2 regions of the Pararhizobium sp. A13 genome follow, and region 1 is predicted to be linked to the other one. Evidence: riboswitches for the same ligand, from Rfam matches in the RefSeq annotation. Region 1 holds a riboswitch; the other holds the start of a gene.
What was found. Region 1 has a riboswitch for thiamine pyrophosphate ahead of thiB (thiamine ABC transporter substrate binding subunit). Riboswitches for the same ligand answer to the same signal wherever they lie in the genome.
Positions count from the first base shown of each region.

Region 1 (6,716 bases):
AAAGGGTGAAGCGGACGGTGCCTTCGGCGACATTGGAAATCGTGCGCGAGGAACCGAACGGCAGATGGAAATCCTTGAGCGGATAGCGGGCGCCCTCGATCGAGAGGCCGGCGAGCGTTTCGAGGCCGAGAACCGAAAACAGGCTGCCCTTCGGCAGGTCGATGTCGCGCGTGCCTGGCAGCAGCGGATAGGCCTCTTCCTCGCCGGAGGTGAGAAGCACGTCGAGGCCGTCCTCGGCCAGCTTGACGGCGTAGAGCAGGTGCATGAAGGCATGGTCGCTGCGCTCGCCGCCGAGCGCGCCGGCAAAGACCAGGCGTTTCGCCCCCCGCGCCAGGGCTTCCGCCGTGGCAATCTCGCCGTCCGTCTCGTTCTTGGCGGCGGGGTAGGGCTCGCGCACGACATCCGGCCATTCGTCAATCAGCGCCTGCGTCGTGGAATCGAAATCGCCGACCCAGAGCTCCGGCGTCAGGCCGAGCGCCTTCGCATGCCGCATGCCGCCATCGGCGGCGATGACGCGCGCGCCTTTGAGATGGCCGGCCAGACGATCCGTCGGCGTCAGTGCGCCACCCATCAATATCACGAAAGCCTGTTTGTTCATGGCGCAAGGCCATAGCTTAAACAGGGGCCGAAGGGGAAGAGGCGGGCGGGGTTTTGTTCGGCGCGCCCCGACGAGACAACGCCGTCGACGCTGCGCGTGCCCCGGCCCGGTTGCTCGACCTTGCCCTCACCCCAGCCCTCTCCCCGCAGGCGGGGAGAAGGGATGATCGAGAGGGCCGCTTGACCTTTCGCGCTAATGGGGAAGAGGAAAGCGGCGGGTGCCGCTTGTTCCTTCTCCCCGCTGGCGGGGAGAAGGTGCCCGGTAGGGCGGATGAGGGGGCGATCATGAGACGGGTCCTGTCCCATCCTGCGAACCGCGCTCACGCAACCCCGATGGCGGTTACCTCTCGCCGTGTCCGGCGTTTTCGCGGTTCTGATGGATGCGCTCCATGCCGGCGACGAACTTGTCGAACAGGACGGCAAAGGCAGCGACGTCGTCTTCCGGCCAGTCGGCGAGGATGGTTTCGATCACGCCGCGCTTGACCGCCTGCACCTCGAGCATCAGCTTTTTCCCGAGCTCGGTCATGACGACGATGATGCGCCGGGCATCGGCCTGCGAGGCTTCCCGCCGCAGGGCGCCGCGCGCCACCATGTCGGAGACGATGCGGCTGGCGCGCGAGGGGTCGATGCGCATGAAGTCGGCGATCGTGCCGACCGTCACCTCGCCCTCCGGCTCGGCCCGGCGGACCGCATCAAGGACGTCGAGATGGGAGATTTCAAGGCCTGGCGCGACATTGTCGATTGCCAAGCGAGCAAGCACCCGCCGCCCGACCAGAAGTCGCCAGCGTCCCATCGAACGGCCGATCAAGGCGCGGTGCGCCTCGGCATCGCTGCTGTCTGTCGTCTGTTCCAGTGTGTCGTGTTCCATGACCGGACCATAGCAAAGCACAGCACCGTCATAAAGCCGGAATATGCGGTTCGCATAAATATGCCGTTGACAATTATATGCTAACAGCACATAAATTGCCGACCGCAACTGGAACCCTCCCATGGACATGCACGCCGCACCGCCACCGCTCGTTTCGAGCCACGCGCTTCGCCTGACGCTTTTCCTCTTCCTGATGACCGCGCTGTTCATGGCGACGCTGGACAACCAGATCGTCGCGACGGCGCTGCCGACCATCGTCGCCGAGTTCGGCGAGATGGAGCGGTTCGGCTGGATCGGCTCGGCTTATCTGCTCGCCACCTGCGCGGTCATGCCGCTCTACGGCAAGCTCGGCGACCTGTTCGGTCGCAAATATGTGATGCTTGCGGCGGTGGCGATCTTCACGCTGGGCTCCGTCGCCTGCGGTCTCGCCGTGTCGATGAACACGCTGATCGCGGCGCGCGTGCTGCAGGGGCTCGGCGGCGGCGGCATCATGGTGTCGATCTTCTCCATCACCGCCGACCTGTTCGAGCCGCGCGAGCGCGCCCGCTACCAGAGCTATTCGAGCCTCGTGCTGATGGCGTCGGGCGCCATCGGCCCGGTGCTCGGCGGCACGATGAGCGACCTGTTCGGCTGGCGATCGATCTTCCTCGTCAATATCCCGATCGGGGTGATCGTGCTCTCCGGCCTGTTCTTTTTCCTGCCCTATCGGCGGCCGACGCGCCTGCCGACGATCGACTATGCCGGCGCGCTTCTGCTCGCCGGCGCAGTGACCAGTGTGGTGCTTTTGGGCGACGGCGCGGAACTGTTCGGCTCGCTGTTTTCGCTCGGAAGCCTTGCGGTCACAGCCATAGGCGTGCTTTGTGCGGTCGCCTGGGTGCTGGTCGAACGGCGCGCGCCGGAGCCGATCGTGCCGCTGACGCTATTCCGCAATCCGACCTTCAGCCTGATGCTGGTAATTTCGCTGATGAGCGGCGCCGTCGGCATCGGCATGGTCAACTATTTCGCGCTGTTCCTGCAGACGACGACGGGCCTGACGCCGTCGGCGGCCGGGGTGCTCTTCGTCCTGCTGACGGGTGGCATCGTCGCAGGCGCGTTGACGGCCGGGCGGCTGATATCGCTCTCCGGCCGCTACAAGCCGTTTGCGATCACCAGCGCCAGCCTGACGGCCCTGGCCTTGCTGATGTTCACGCAGGTCCATCCCGGGACACCGCTCTTCGTCATCGGCGCCATCATGGCGCTGCACGGCATCGGCATCGGTTTCGGCCAGCAGGTGCCTGTCGTTGGCGTGCAGAACGTGGCGTCGCGCGGCGATGTCGGCGCTGCCACGGGTGCCGTGACCCTGTCGCGCATGGCCGGCGCCTCGATCGCAATCTCGATCTACGGCGCGACGATCGCCGCCGGACTGGCACGCGGCGCAGTCTCGATCCCGGGCGTCGAGGACATCGAAAAGCTGACGCCGCTGATGCTGTCGGCACTGCCGGAGGCAACCCGCCGGCTGGTCGCCGAAAGCTATACGGCCGCCTTCCAGCCGTTGTTTCTGACGGCCGTCGGCATCACGCTGGTCACGCTTGTCTCGGCCATCAGCCTGAAGGCGGTACGGTTGCCGCAGAAGCCGGTGGTTTGACTGGTCTACCCTCCCCCTTGTGGGGAGGGGAGGGGTTCTTTTGCGCTGAAAAGAAAGTCCCTCCCCAACCCCTCCCCACAAGGGGGAGGGGCTTGACCGCGCAAGTGGTCGCCTCCGGCCCATCATCGAGGGAAGATGTCACGAGGTGCAGAGGGTGAAGCCTCCTGGCGTGTCGGAGCGATTGTCCGGAGGTCGCTCGCGGCCCCTTGCCAAGCATTTCGCTCAAGTCTAAATCTCCTTCTGCTCTAACGGGGTGCCGGTTGTCTATATGGACGTTCGGCTGAGAGGCTGTCACACGCCAACCCGCGGAACCTGATCCGGTTTGCACCGGCGGAGGGATTAGACGGCACATGTCAGCGCCCTATTCCCAACACTTGGATTTAAAGGAGGCGCCGATGCGCAAGCTATTGATTTCCCTGGTTTCAGCCCTTGCTGTCTTGACGCCGCCGGTTGCGGCCTTCGCGCATGACAAGACGCTGACGGTCTACACCTATGAAAGCTTCACCAGCGAATGGGGACCGGCTGCCAAGGTCGCCGAAGCCTTCGAAAAGACCTGCCATTGCAAGGTCGACTATGTGAGCGTCGCCGACGGCGTCGAGCTTTTGACCCGGCTGAAGCTCGAAGGGGCTGCCTCCAAAGCCGATGTCGTGCTCGGCCTCGACACCAATCTCGTCTCCGAAGCCAAGGCGACCGGCTTCTTTGCGCCACATGGCCTCGATCTCTCCGCCGTCAAGGTTCCCGGCGGCTTCACCGACGATACCTTCGTTCCCTACGACTACGGCCATTTCGCCGTGATCTACGACACCGAGACGCTGAAGGAACCGCCGAAAAGCCTGAAGGAACTGGTGGAGGGCGATCCGAGCCAGAAGATCGTCATCGAGGACCCGCGGACCTCGACGCCAGGCCTCGGCCTCTTGCTGTGGGTCAAGTCGGTCTATGGCGACCGGGCCGGTGCCGCCTGGGCGAAGCTCAAGGATCGCGTCCTGACGGTAACGCCCGGCTGGTCGGAAGCCTATGGCCTGTTCACCAAGGGGGAGGCGCCGATGGTGCTGTCCTACACGACCTCGCCCGCCTATCACATGGTCGCGGAGAGCACCGACCGCTATCAGGCGGCGGCCTTTTCGGAAGGTCACTACATCCAGATCGAAGTGGCCGGCATGACAAAGAATGCCAAGGACCCGGCGCTCGCCAAGGACTTCCTTTCCTTCGTCACCGGACCGGAGTTCCAGTCGATCATCCCGACGACCAACTGGATGATGCCGGTGGCCGCCACCAAGGAGCCGCTGCCGGATGCCTTCGGCAAGCTGGTCAATCCGGAAAAGACTTTTCTGATGTCTTCCGACGAGGTTGCCGCCAACCGCAAGGCCTGGATCGACGAATGGCTCGCCGCCATGAGCAAGAACTGAGCATCGCTTGCCCGGCGGTCTTGAAAAGCGTCTGACCTTGGCCGCCGGGGCGCTCTGCCTCGGCGGCATCGTTCTGTTCGTTTGCCTCGCCGCCTTCGCCTTGCTTGCCTTCGATGAGCCGGGTGCAGCGCGGCAATCGGGGCTTTTCGACGCCTATGTCTGGCGCGTGATGCGGTTCACGCTGCTGCAGGCCTCGCTCTCCACTTTCCTTTCGATTGTACTCGCCATTCCCGTTGCCCGCGCTCTGGCCCGGCAACCGTCCTTTCCCGGGCGTGTCTGGGTCATCCGGTTGCTGGCGTTGCCGCTCGGCCTGCCGGCGCTGGTCGCGGCGCTGGGTCTGATCGGCATCTGGGGGCGGCAGGGGATGCTCAACACTGGCTTCGCCTGGCTGGGCCTGGATCAGCCGATCAGCATCTACGGACTTTCCGGCATCCTGCTCGCGCATGTCTTTTTCAACCTGCCGCTGGCCGCGCGGCTGATGCTCGGCGGACTGGATCGCATCCCCGGCGAATATTGGCTGGTCGGCGCCAATCTCGGCATGCGGCCGCTTTCGATCTTCCGCTTCATCGAGTGGCCGGCCATTCGTGGTCTGCTTCCGGGCATCGCCGGCCTCATCTTCATGCTCTGCGTCACCAGTTTCACCCTGGTGCTGACGCTCGGCGGCGGGCCGGCGGCGAGTACCATCGAGGTGGCGATCTATCAGGCGCTGCGCTTCGATTTCGATCCGCCGCGTGCGATCGCCCTGTCGTTGCTGCAGATCACCCTGACGGCGGCCTTGCTGGTCGCGATGCGCCTTTTAACGCCGAGGGCCGAGGAAGGTCAGGGCGGCGGGCGCGACGTCAGGCGCTTCGATGGGCGAAATCACTCGGGCAGGGTGGGCGACGGCCTAGCCATCGCGCTCGCCGTGCTGTTTCTTGCACTGCCGCTCGGCTCCGTCATCGCCTCCGGTCTGCGGTCCGATCTCCGGAAGCTCGTGGGCGATCCGATGGCGCAGCAGGCCCTTTTCACCAGCCTTGTCATTGCGCTTGTTTCAGGCACGCTCTGCGTTGCGGCGACGGCGCTTATGATCCGTTCGCGGCAGATCGCCCTTGCGCCGCGGCACCCACTGAGGCTCCATCGCGGATTTTCCGGCTTTATTTCCATGAGCGCGTCCCTGGTGCTGCTTGTGCCGCCGGTGGTCCTGGGCGCAGGATGGTTCCTGCTGCTGCGGCCGCTCGGCGATGTCGCCGCCTTTGCGCCGCTGCTGGTCATCCTGATCAACATGCTGATGGCGCTGCCCTTTGTCTATCGCGTGCTGGAGCCGGCCATGGTCACGCATTCGGCCCGCACCGGCAGGCTTGCGGCGAGCCTCGGGCTCGGCGGATGGCATCGGCTGCGATTCGTCGACTGGCCGGTCCTGCGCAAGCCGCTCATGATGGCTCTGTCCTTTGCCTCTGCGCTGTCGCTTGGCGATCTCGGCGCGGTTGCCCTGTTCGGCTCGCAGAATATGGTCACGCTGCCCTGGCTGCTCTATAGCCGCATGGGCAGCTACCGCTCCACCGACGCGGCGGGGCTTGCGCTGTTTCTCGGCCTCGTCTGCCTCGTGCTGACCATCGCCGGCACGCCATCCACAGTGAAGAATGACCAGGGGAGCAAAGATGCCGCCGCGTGAAACGGAGACTGCCATTCGTCTCGGTGACGTGCGCGTGCGGTTCGGCAAGACGGAACTGCGCTTCGATTGCGCCATTAACGAGGGTGAGATCGTTGCGATCACCGGCGCCTCCGGCTCCGGCAAATCGACCCTCCTCAATATTGTCGCCGGTTTCGAGATGCCGGACGTGGGTACTGTCGAAATTCTTGGAGAAAATGTTGCCCGCCGAGATCCGGCAGAGCGGCCGGTCTCGGTGATCTTCCAGGAATACAATTTGTTTTCGCACCTCGATGTCGCCACCAATATCGGGCTCGGCATCGATCCGGCCCTGAGACTCGGCGTGAAGGACCGTGGAAAGCTTGCCGCAGCGCTCATGCGCGTCGGGCTCGACGGCTTCGGCAAGCGGCTGCCGCCGACGCTGTCGGGCGGCGAGCGTCAGCGGGTGGCGCTGGCGCGCGCCTTGGTCCGCCGCAGGCCCATTCTTCTTCTCGATGAGCCCTTCGCGGCGCTCGATCCGGGCTTACGCTCCGGCATGACGAGCCTGCTGCTCGATCTGCACAGGCAGGAGGGCAATACGATGTTGATTGTCAC
Region 1 covers NZ_CP149510.1:686,714-693,429, reverse strand. The annotation lists gene WI754_RS03285 (thiamine diphosphokinase) at 1-598, opposite strand, end outside; gene WI754_RS03280 (MarR family winged helix-turn-helix transcriptional regulator) at 938-1,465, opposite strand; gene WI754_RS03275 (MDR family MFS transporter) at 1,587-3,089, shown strand; TPP riboswitch at 3,329-3,445, shown strand; gene thiB (thiamine ABC transporter substrate binding subunit) at 3,485-4,495, shown strand; gene thiP (thiamine/thiamine pyrophosphate ABC transporter permease ThiP) at 4,527-6,146, shown strand; gene WI754_RS03260 (ATP-binding cassette domain-containing protein) at 6,133-6,716, shown strand, end outside.

Region 2 (6,716 bases), on a different replicon from region 1:
CCGCCGCGTGAGACGATGCCGGTGACGCGGTTGACGGTGAGCGGAATGTAGTGAAGCCGCACGCCGGCGTGGATGGTGAAATAGTCGACGCCCTGCTCGGCCTGCTCGATCAGCGTGTCGCGGAAGACCTCCCAGCTGAGATCCTCGGCAATTCCGCTCACCTTTTCCAGCGCCTGATAGAGTGGCACCGTGCCGATCGGCACCGGCGAATTGCGGATGATCCACTCGCGGATGTTGTGGATGTTGCGGCCGGTTGACAGGTCCATGACGGTATCGGCACCCCAGCGGGTCGCCCACACCATCTTCTCGACTTCCTCGGCCATCGATGAGGTGACGGCGGAATTGCCGATATTGGCATTGATCTTCACCAGGAAGTTGCGGCCGATGATCATCGGTTCGGATTCGGGGTGATTGATGTTTGCGGGGATGACTGCTCGCCCGCGCGCAACTTCCTCGCGCACGAACTCGGCTGTGACGTGATCCGGAATGCGGGCACCGAAACTTTCGCCGTCGCGAACAAGAGCCTCCTTCGCGGCCTTGCGCCCGAGGTTTTCGCGGATGGCGATATATTCCATCTCCGGGGTGATGATCCCGGCCCGTGCATAGGCAAGCTGGGTGACGGCCTTGCCGTCCTTGGCCTTGAGCGGCCGGTTGCGGATGGGAAATTCCGGCGTCAGCCGTTCGCCGGTGGCAAAGCCGTTGTCTTCGGGCTTGACATGCCGGCCTTCATACGCCTCGACGTCTCCACGCGCCGTCACCCAGGCCTGGCGCAGTCGCGGCAGCCCGGTGTCGATCGAAACGATGAGGTCGGAATCAGTGTAGGGGCCGGAGGAGTCATAGACGATGACGGGCGGTTCGCCCGACGTTGGATGAAGCGCGATCTCCCGCATCGGCACGCGGATTTCTGGATGCAGATCGCCCGGAACATGGACTTTGCGGGAGGCAGGCAGTGGGCCCGTGGTGACAGTCGGAGTGAGGTTTTTTGCGGCAATATTCATGGTTGAGGCTCCAAATTTTAGGTTGGAGACCCAGTCCTTTAGAGCCGGAATGATGGAAAGACGCTGACACGAATCCGCAAACGGATATCGAGTCGTGGCAGCGCTTGCACCGTCCCTACGCCAGTATGAACTGGATCAGGTTCAACGGGTCACTGCGCTGCTTGAGGGTGGCAAGACCACCTTTCGCGCCAGCAGAATCTCAGCCCCTTGTCGGGACCCCCCTGGTGAATGCGGCCAGTAAGGCATGGTTCGCCAAGGTGCGTCAAGAGCAATTGGCTGTTCTGCGGCGCGTCAGGATCGCTGCCATCTTTGGAAACCGAAGGTCCGGAAACGCCAAGGTTTTGATCCTGGGCAGAAAATCCATGGGGACATTGTGCCGATGGCGGCGATGAACAGGCCAAGGATACAAGACTTGGCCTCGACAGTGTCGCTGCGGCAAATTATCTATAAAAAATGACCTCGATCAGCGAAGACACGATTGCCAGCCGCATCAGCCGCATCCTTGCAGACAGGATCGTGACCGGACAACTGGATCCGGGCACGAAGCTGCGGCAGGATCATATTGCCGAGGAGTTCGGAACGAGCCATGTGCCCGTGCGCGAAGCGTTCCGACGGCTGGAGGCGCAAGGGCTGGCGGTCAGCGAGCCGCGCCGTGGCGTGCGGGTCGCGTCCTTTGATCTTGAGGAGGTCCGCGAAGTCGCGCAAATGCGCGCAGCACTCGAGGTGCTGGCGCTTCGCCACGCAGCACCGCACCTCACGCCATCGATCCTCGATCTCGCCGAATTGGCGACGGTCGCTGGCGACAATTCCCGCGACGTTCGATCCTGGGAGGAGGCGAACCGGCGTTTTCATAGCCTGATCCTCGCGCCCTGTGGCATGCCGCGCCTGCTTGCCGCGATCAACGATCTGCATGCCGCCAGCGCCCGCTTCCTGTTCGCCAGCTGGCGCTCGGAATGGGAAGTCCGTACCGACCATGACCATCGCGCGATCCTGACGTTTCTGCGTCAGGGCAATGTCGAGAACGCCGCCGCCGTTCTCGAACGCCACGTGCAATGGATCGGGCAAAAACCCGTCCGGAATGCCTCCGGAACGACGCGCGACGTCTTCGCGATCGTCGGCTGACGGCTGCCTCGGCCAATGTCCTGACCGGTTTATCTGGCCGATGCGTGTCCAACTTCGCGCCGTGCCGTCGTCCTGAGCTCTCGCATTGGTTGATGTTTTATACACCCTCAACGAAAGGGCGCTTGCGTCTGATTGCGCTGCAATAAATTATAGATAATATCAGGTCTTATCTATAGTGAGCTTGCAGGCAGGCGCGACAAGAGGGAATCGATCGAAAATGTTGCAAGGAAACACAGCCGCAGACCGCGCTGAGACACCCGTTGTCACCCAGGCGGAGTCGATGTCTCTCGCTCAGGCGAAAATTATCTATAATTCTCCGTTCAACGATCTGTTGTTCCGGGCGCAGACAGTTCACCGGGCGAATTTCGATCCCAACGCCGTGCAGATGAGCCGGTTGCTGTCGATCAAGACCGGCGGCTGCGCCGAGGATTGCGGCTATTGCAGCCAGTCGGCGCATTCTCCGACAGGCCTCAAGGCGTCCAAGCTGATGATGGTCGAAAAGGTTGTCGCCGAAGCGCGCAAGGCCAAGGCCGAAGGGGCCACCCGCTATTGCATGGGCGCCGCCTGGCGCAGTCCGAAGGACCGTGACATGGAAACGCTGGTCGCGATGGTCGCAAGCGTCAAGGCGCTCGGCATGGAAACCTGCATGACGCTCGGCATGCTATCGCCTCCCCAGGCCGGCGCGCTGGCCGAGGCTGGCCTCGACTATTACAACCACAATATCGATACGTCGGAAGAATTCTATTCTGAAATCATTACCACCCGCACGTTCGCCGACCGGCTGGAGACGCTCTCCAATGTGCGCGAGGCAGGCATGAAGGTTTGCGCCGGCGGCATTCTCGGCATGGGCGAGACGACGGACGACCGCATCTCCATGCTGGTGACCCTCGCCACTCTGCCGGAGCCGCCCGAAAGCGTGCCGATCAACATGCTGATCCCAATCCCAGGCTCCAGGCTCGCCGATGCAGAGCCGGTCGATCCGATCGAATTTGTCAGGACCATCGCGCTTGCCCGCATCCTGATGCCGCGTTCCCATGTACGGCTGTCGGCCGGGCGCACGCAGATGAGTGACGAAATGCAGGCGCTCTGTTTCTTCGCCGGCGCGAATTCGATCTTTGCCGGCGATACACTGCTCACCACCGAAAATCCAGGCGAGGACCATGACACGGCACTCTTCCGCCGTCTCGGTTTGAAGCCGATGGAGCTGGAGCCGGCTGAATGACGCCGACGCGGCTCGCGCGTCATGAAGCGACGCTGGCGGGGTTGGAGCGAAAGGAAAGGCTCCGGACCCTGATGGCGCGCGACGGGGTCGATTTCAGTTCGAACGACTATCTAGGCTTCGCCGGTTCGACGCGCCTGGCGACGGCGGTCACTGCCGCGCTTCAGCGCAATGTGCCCGTCGGTGCCGGCGGCTCGCGCCTGTTGCGCGGCAACCACCCGGAACACGAGGCGCTGGAGGCGGAGGCTGCTGCCTTTTTCGGGGCCGAGCGCGTCCTTTATTTTAGCACCGGCTATGCCGCCAACGCGGCGCTTTTCTCAACCTTGCCACAGCGCGGCGATCTTATCGTGCATGACGCGCTGGTGCATGCCAGCGCGCACGAGGGAATAAAGGCGAGCCGGGCACAGGCGGTGCCGGCAGCGCACAACGATGTCGCGGCGTTCGAAGAGGCGATCATCCGCTGGCGGCAGGGCGGCGGTACCGGCCATCCTTGGATCGCCGTCGAAAGCCTCTATTCGATGGACGGCGACCGCGCACCACTCGCTGCGCTTGCAGCACTTGCCGAAAGGCATGACGGATTTCTGGTGATCGACGAGGCGCATGCGACCGGCGTCTTCGGCACCAGTGGCCGTGGTCTGGCCGCTGATCTTGAGAACCGGAGGAATGTTATCGTGCTGCACACGTGCGGCAAGGCGCTTGGGGTCTCCGGTGCGCTGCTCGGGGCGAGCACAACGCTCTGCGACTATCTGGTCAACCGGGCGCGCGGCTTCATCTATTCGACCGCGCCGTCGCCGCTGATGGCAGCGACCGTGCGTGAAGCGCTGCGAATGCTCGTGGATGAACCCCAGCGGCGCGCGGATTTCGACGCGCTGCGCGCCTTTGCCAACACGGAACTTGCCGCAAAGCTCGGGGTGGCGGGCAGCGGCTCGCAGATCCTGCCTGTGCTGATCGGCGACAATGGCCAGGCAGTGCGGATTGCCGCACGCATGCGGGCCGAAGGCTTCGACATCCGGGCCATTCGCCCGCCGACCGTTCCTGAAGGCACGGCACGGCTCAGGATCGCGATCACGCTCAACGTCGACATGCCGACGATTACACGCATGTTCACCCGGCTGGCGGCGATCATGGGAGAGGAGAAGCTGTGATGCGCTTCGTCGTGACCGGCACGGATACGGGCATCGGCAAGACAGTTTTTTCGGCGGCGCTGGCTGCTGCACTCGGCGCCGCTTACTGGAAACCGATCCAAGCCGGGCTCGACGAAGAGACGGACTGCCAGACCGTCAGCCGGCTCGGGCGTCTTCCTTCCGAACGCATTCTACCGGAAGCCTACCGGCTCCGGACACCCGCGTCGCCGCATCTTGCGGCGCGGCTCGACCAGGTGACGATCGAGCCTGAGATGCTGACGCCGCCCGCGACAGGCGCCCCGCTCATCATCGAGGGCGCCGGCGGCCTGTTGGTGCCGCTGACGGAAAGCCAAGTGTTCGCCGATGTCTTTGCGCGCTGGCGCATCCCCGTCATTCTCTGCGCACGCACGGGGCTCGGCACGATCAACCACACGCTGCTGTCGCTCGAAGCGCTGCGCAGCCGCTCGATTCCGGTGTTCGGCATCGCCTTTATCGGCGAAGAGATGGCCGAAACGCAGCGGATCATCGCCGCGATGGGACAGGTGCGGGTGCTCGGCCGTCTGCCGTTGCTTGATCCGCTGACGCCTGAGCGGTTGCAGTGGGCCTTTCGCGACCATTTCCCTCTTTCATCCTTCCAGGAGAGGACGGCATGAACTCACCCGTCTGGCACCCCTTCACCCAGCACGGGCTGGAACCGTCGATGAAGCGCATCGTACAAACGGATGGCGCCTGCCTGATCGAGGAAGACGGCTCGCGTATCCTCGATGCCATATCCTCCTGGTGGGTCATTACCCATGGTCACCGCCACCCCGTGATCATGAAGGCAATTCAGGCGGCATGCGAGAACTACGACCAGATCATCTTCGCCGAATACACCCATGAGCCCGCCGAGGACCTGGCGCGGGGGCTGATCGAGATCGCGCCCGCGGGGCTTGCGCATGTGTTCTATTCCGACAGCGGCTCGACCTGCGTCGAAGTCGCGCTGAAAATGGCGCTTGGTTTCTTCCATAATTCCGGCACGCCGCGCCGTCGCATCTGCGTCATGGAAAACGGCTATCACGGTGACACAATCGGCACGATGTCGGCCGGCGAACGCGGCGTCTTCAACCAGGCCTACGAGCCACTGCTGTTCGGCGTCGATCGCCTGCCGTTCCCGGCGCCCGGGCGCGAACAGGAAACGCTCGACGCTTTTGAACTTTTCTGCGCGACCGGTCAGGTGGCCGCGCTGCTGATCGAGCCGCTCATTCTCGGCGCCGGCGGCATGCGCACCTATCCGGCATCCGTCCTCACTGAGTTGAAGCGGATCGCTGAAAGGCATGGCGCCCTGATGATCGCCGACGAAGTGATGACCGGCTGGGGGCGCGCAGGCAGCCTGTTTGCCTGCGAGCAAGCGGGCGTGACGCCTGATATCCTGTGCACTTCCAAGGGGCTGACCGGCGGTGCGCTGCCGCTCGCGGCCACGCTCTGCACGGCCGAAATATTCGACGCGCACCTCTCGACGGATCGCCGCCGGACGTTTTTCCATTCGAGTTCCTATACCGCCAATCCGATCGCCTGCGCCGCCGCGGTTGCCAATCTGGCGGTCTGGAACAAGGAGCCGGTGCGCGAGCGGATCGGCGCGCTCGAGCGGATGCAATGGGAGCGGCTGCAGCGCTTCGAAGACGATCCGCGCTTCGTCAACGTTCGCCAAGTCGGCACGATCACCGCTCTTGATCTCGAGGTGTCGACGGGCGGCTATCTTTCTGAGGTTGGACCGCGGCTCAGGGCCTTCTTTCGCGACCGAAAACTGCTGATCCGGCCGTTGGGAAACGTGATCTATCTGATGCCACCTTATTGTGTCGCCGCCGCTGAGCTCGACCGGGCCTATGACGCGATCGACGAAGCGGCAGCGTGTTTTGCGGCGGGCCGGCTGTGATGGGCGCACGTTCGTCCCGCCTTGCCGGGTTTGGCCATTGCGTTCCGGCGCGGCGCGTCGAAAATGCCGAGATCGAAGAGAGGCTCGGCCTCGATCCGGGCTGGATCGAGCGCCGGACCGGCATCAGGGCACGGCATTGGGCGGAGCCCGGCGATACGCTGTCTGGCCTTGCGGCGAGGGCCGGAGATGTGGCACTCAAAAATGCCGGCATCGCCCGGGCCGATATCGCGCTCACGCTTCTTGCCACATCGACGCCCGATCATCTGCTGCCGCCTTCCGCGCCACTACTTGCCCATCGTCTCGGCCTTGCCAATTCCGGCGCGATCGATCTTGCCGGC
Region 2 covers NZ_CP149512.1:313,389-320,104, reverse strand. The annotation lists gene thiC (phosphomethylpyrimidine synthase ThiC) at 1-998, opposite strand, end outside; TPP riboswitch at 1,093-1,231, opposite strand; gene WI754_RS30090 (GntR family transcriptional regulator) at 1,452-2,120, shown strand; gene bioB (biotin synthase BioB) at 2,401-3,342, shown strand; gene WI754_RS30080 (8-amino-7-oxononanoate synthase) at 3,339-4,484, shown strand; gene bioD (dethiobiotin synthase) at 4,484-5,116, shown strand; gene WI754_RS30070 (adenosylmethionine--8-amino-7-oxononanoate transaminase) at 5,113-6,378, shown strand; gene WI754_RS30065 (beta-ketoacyl-ACP synthase III) at 6,378-6,716, shown strand, end outside.
Region 2: it holds a riboswitch for thiamine pyrophosphate, as region 1 does, so the genes downstream of both, thiC (phosphomethylpyrimidine synthase ThiC) here and thiB (thiamine ABC transporter substrate binding subunit) in region 1, are expected to answer to the same signal.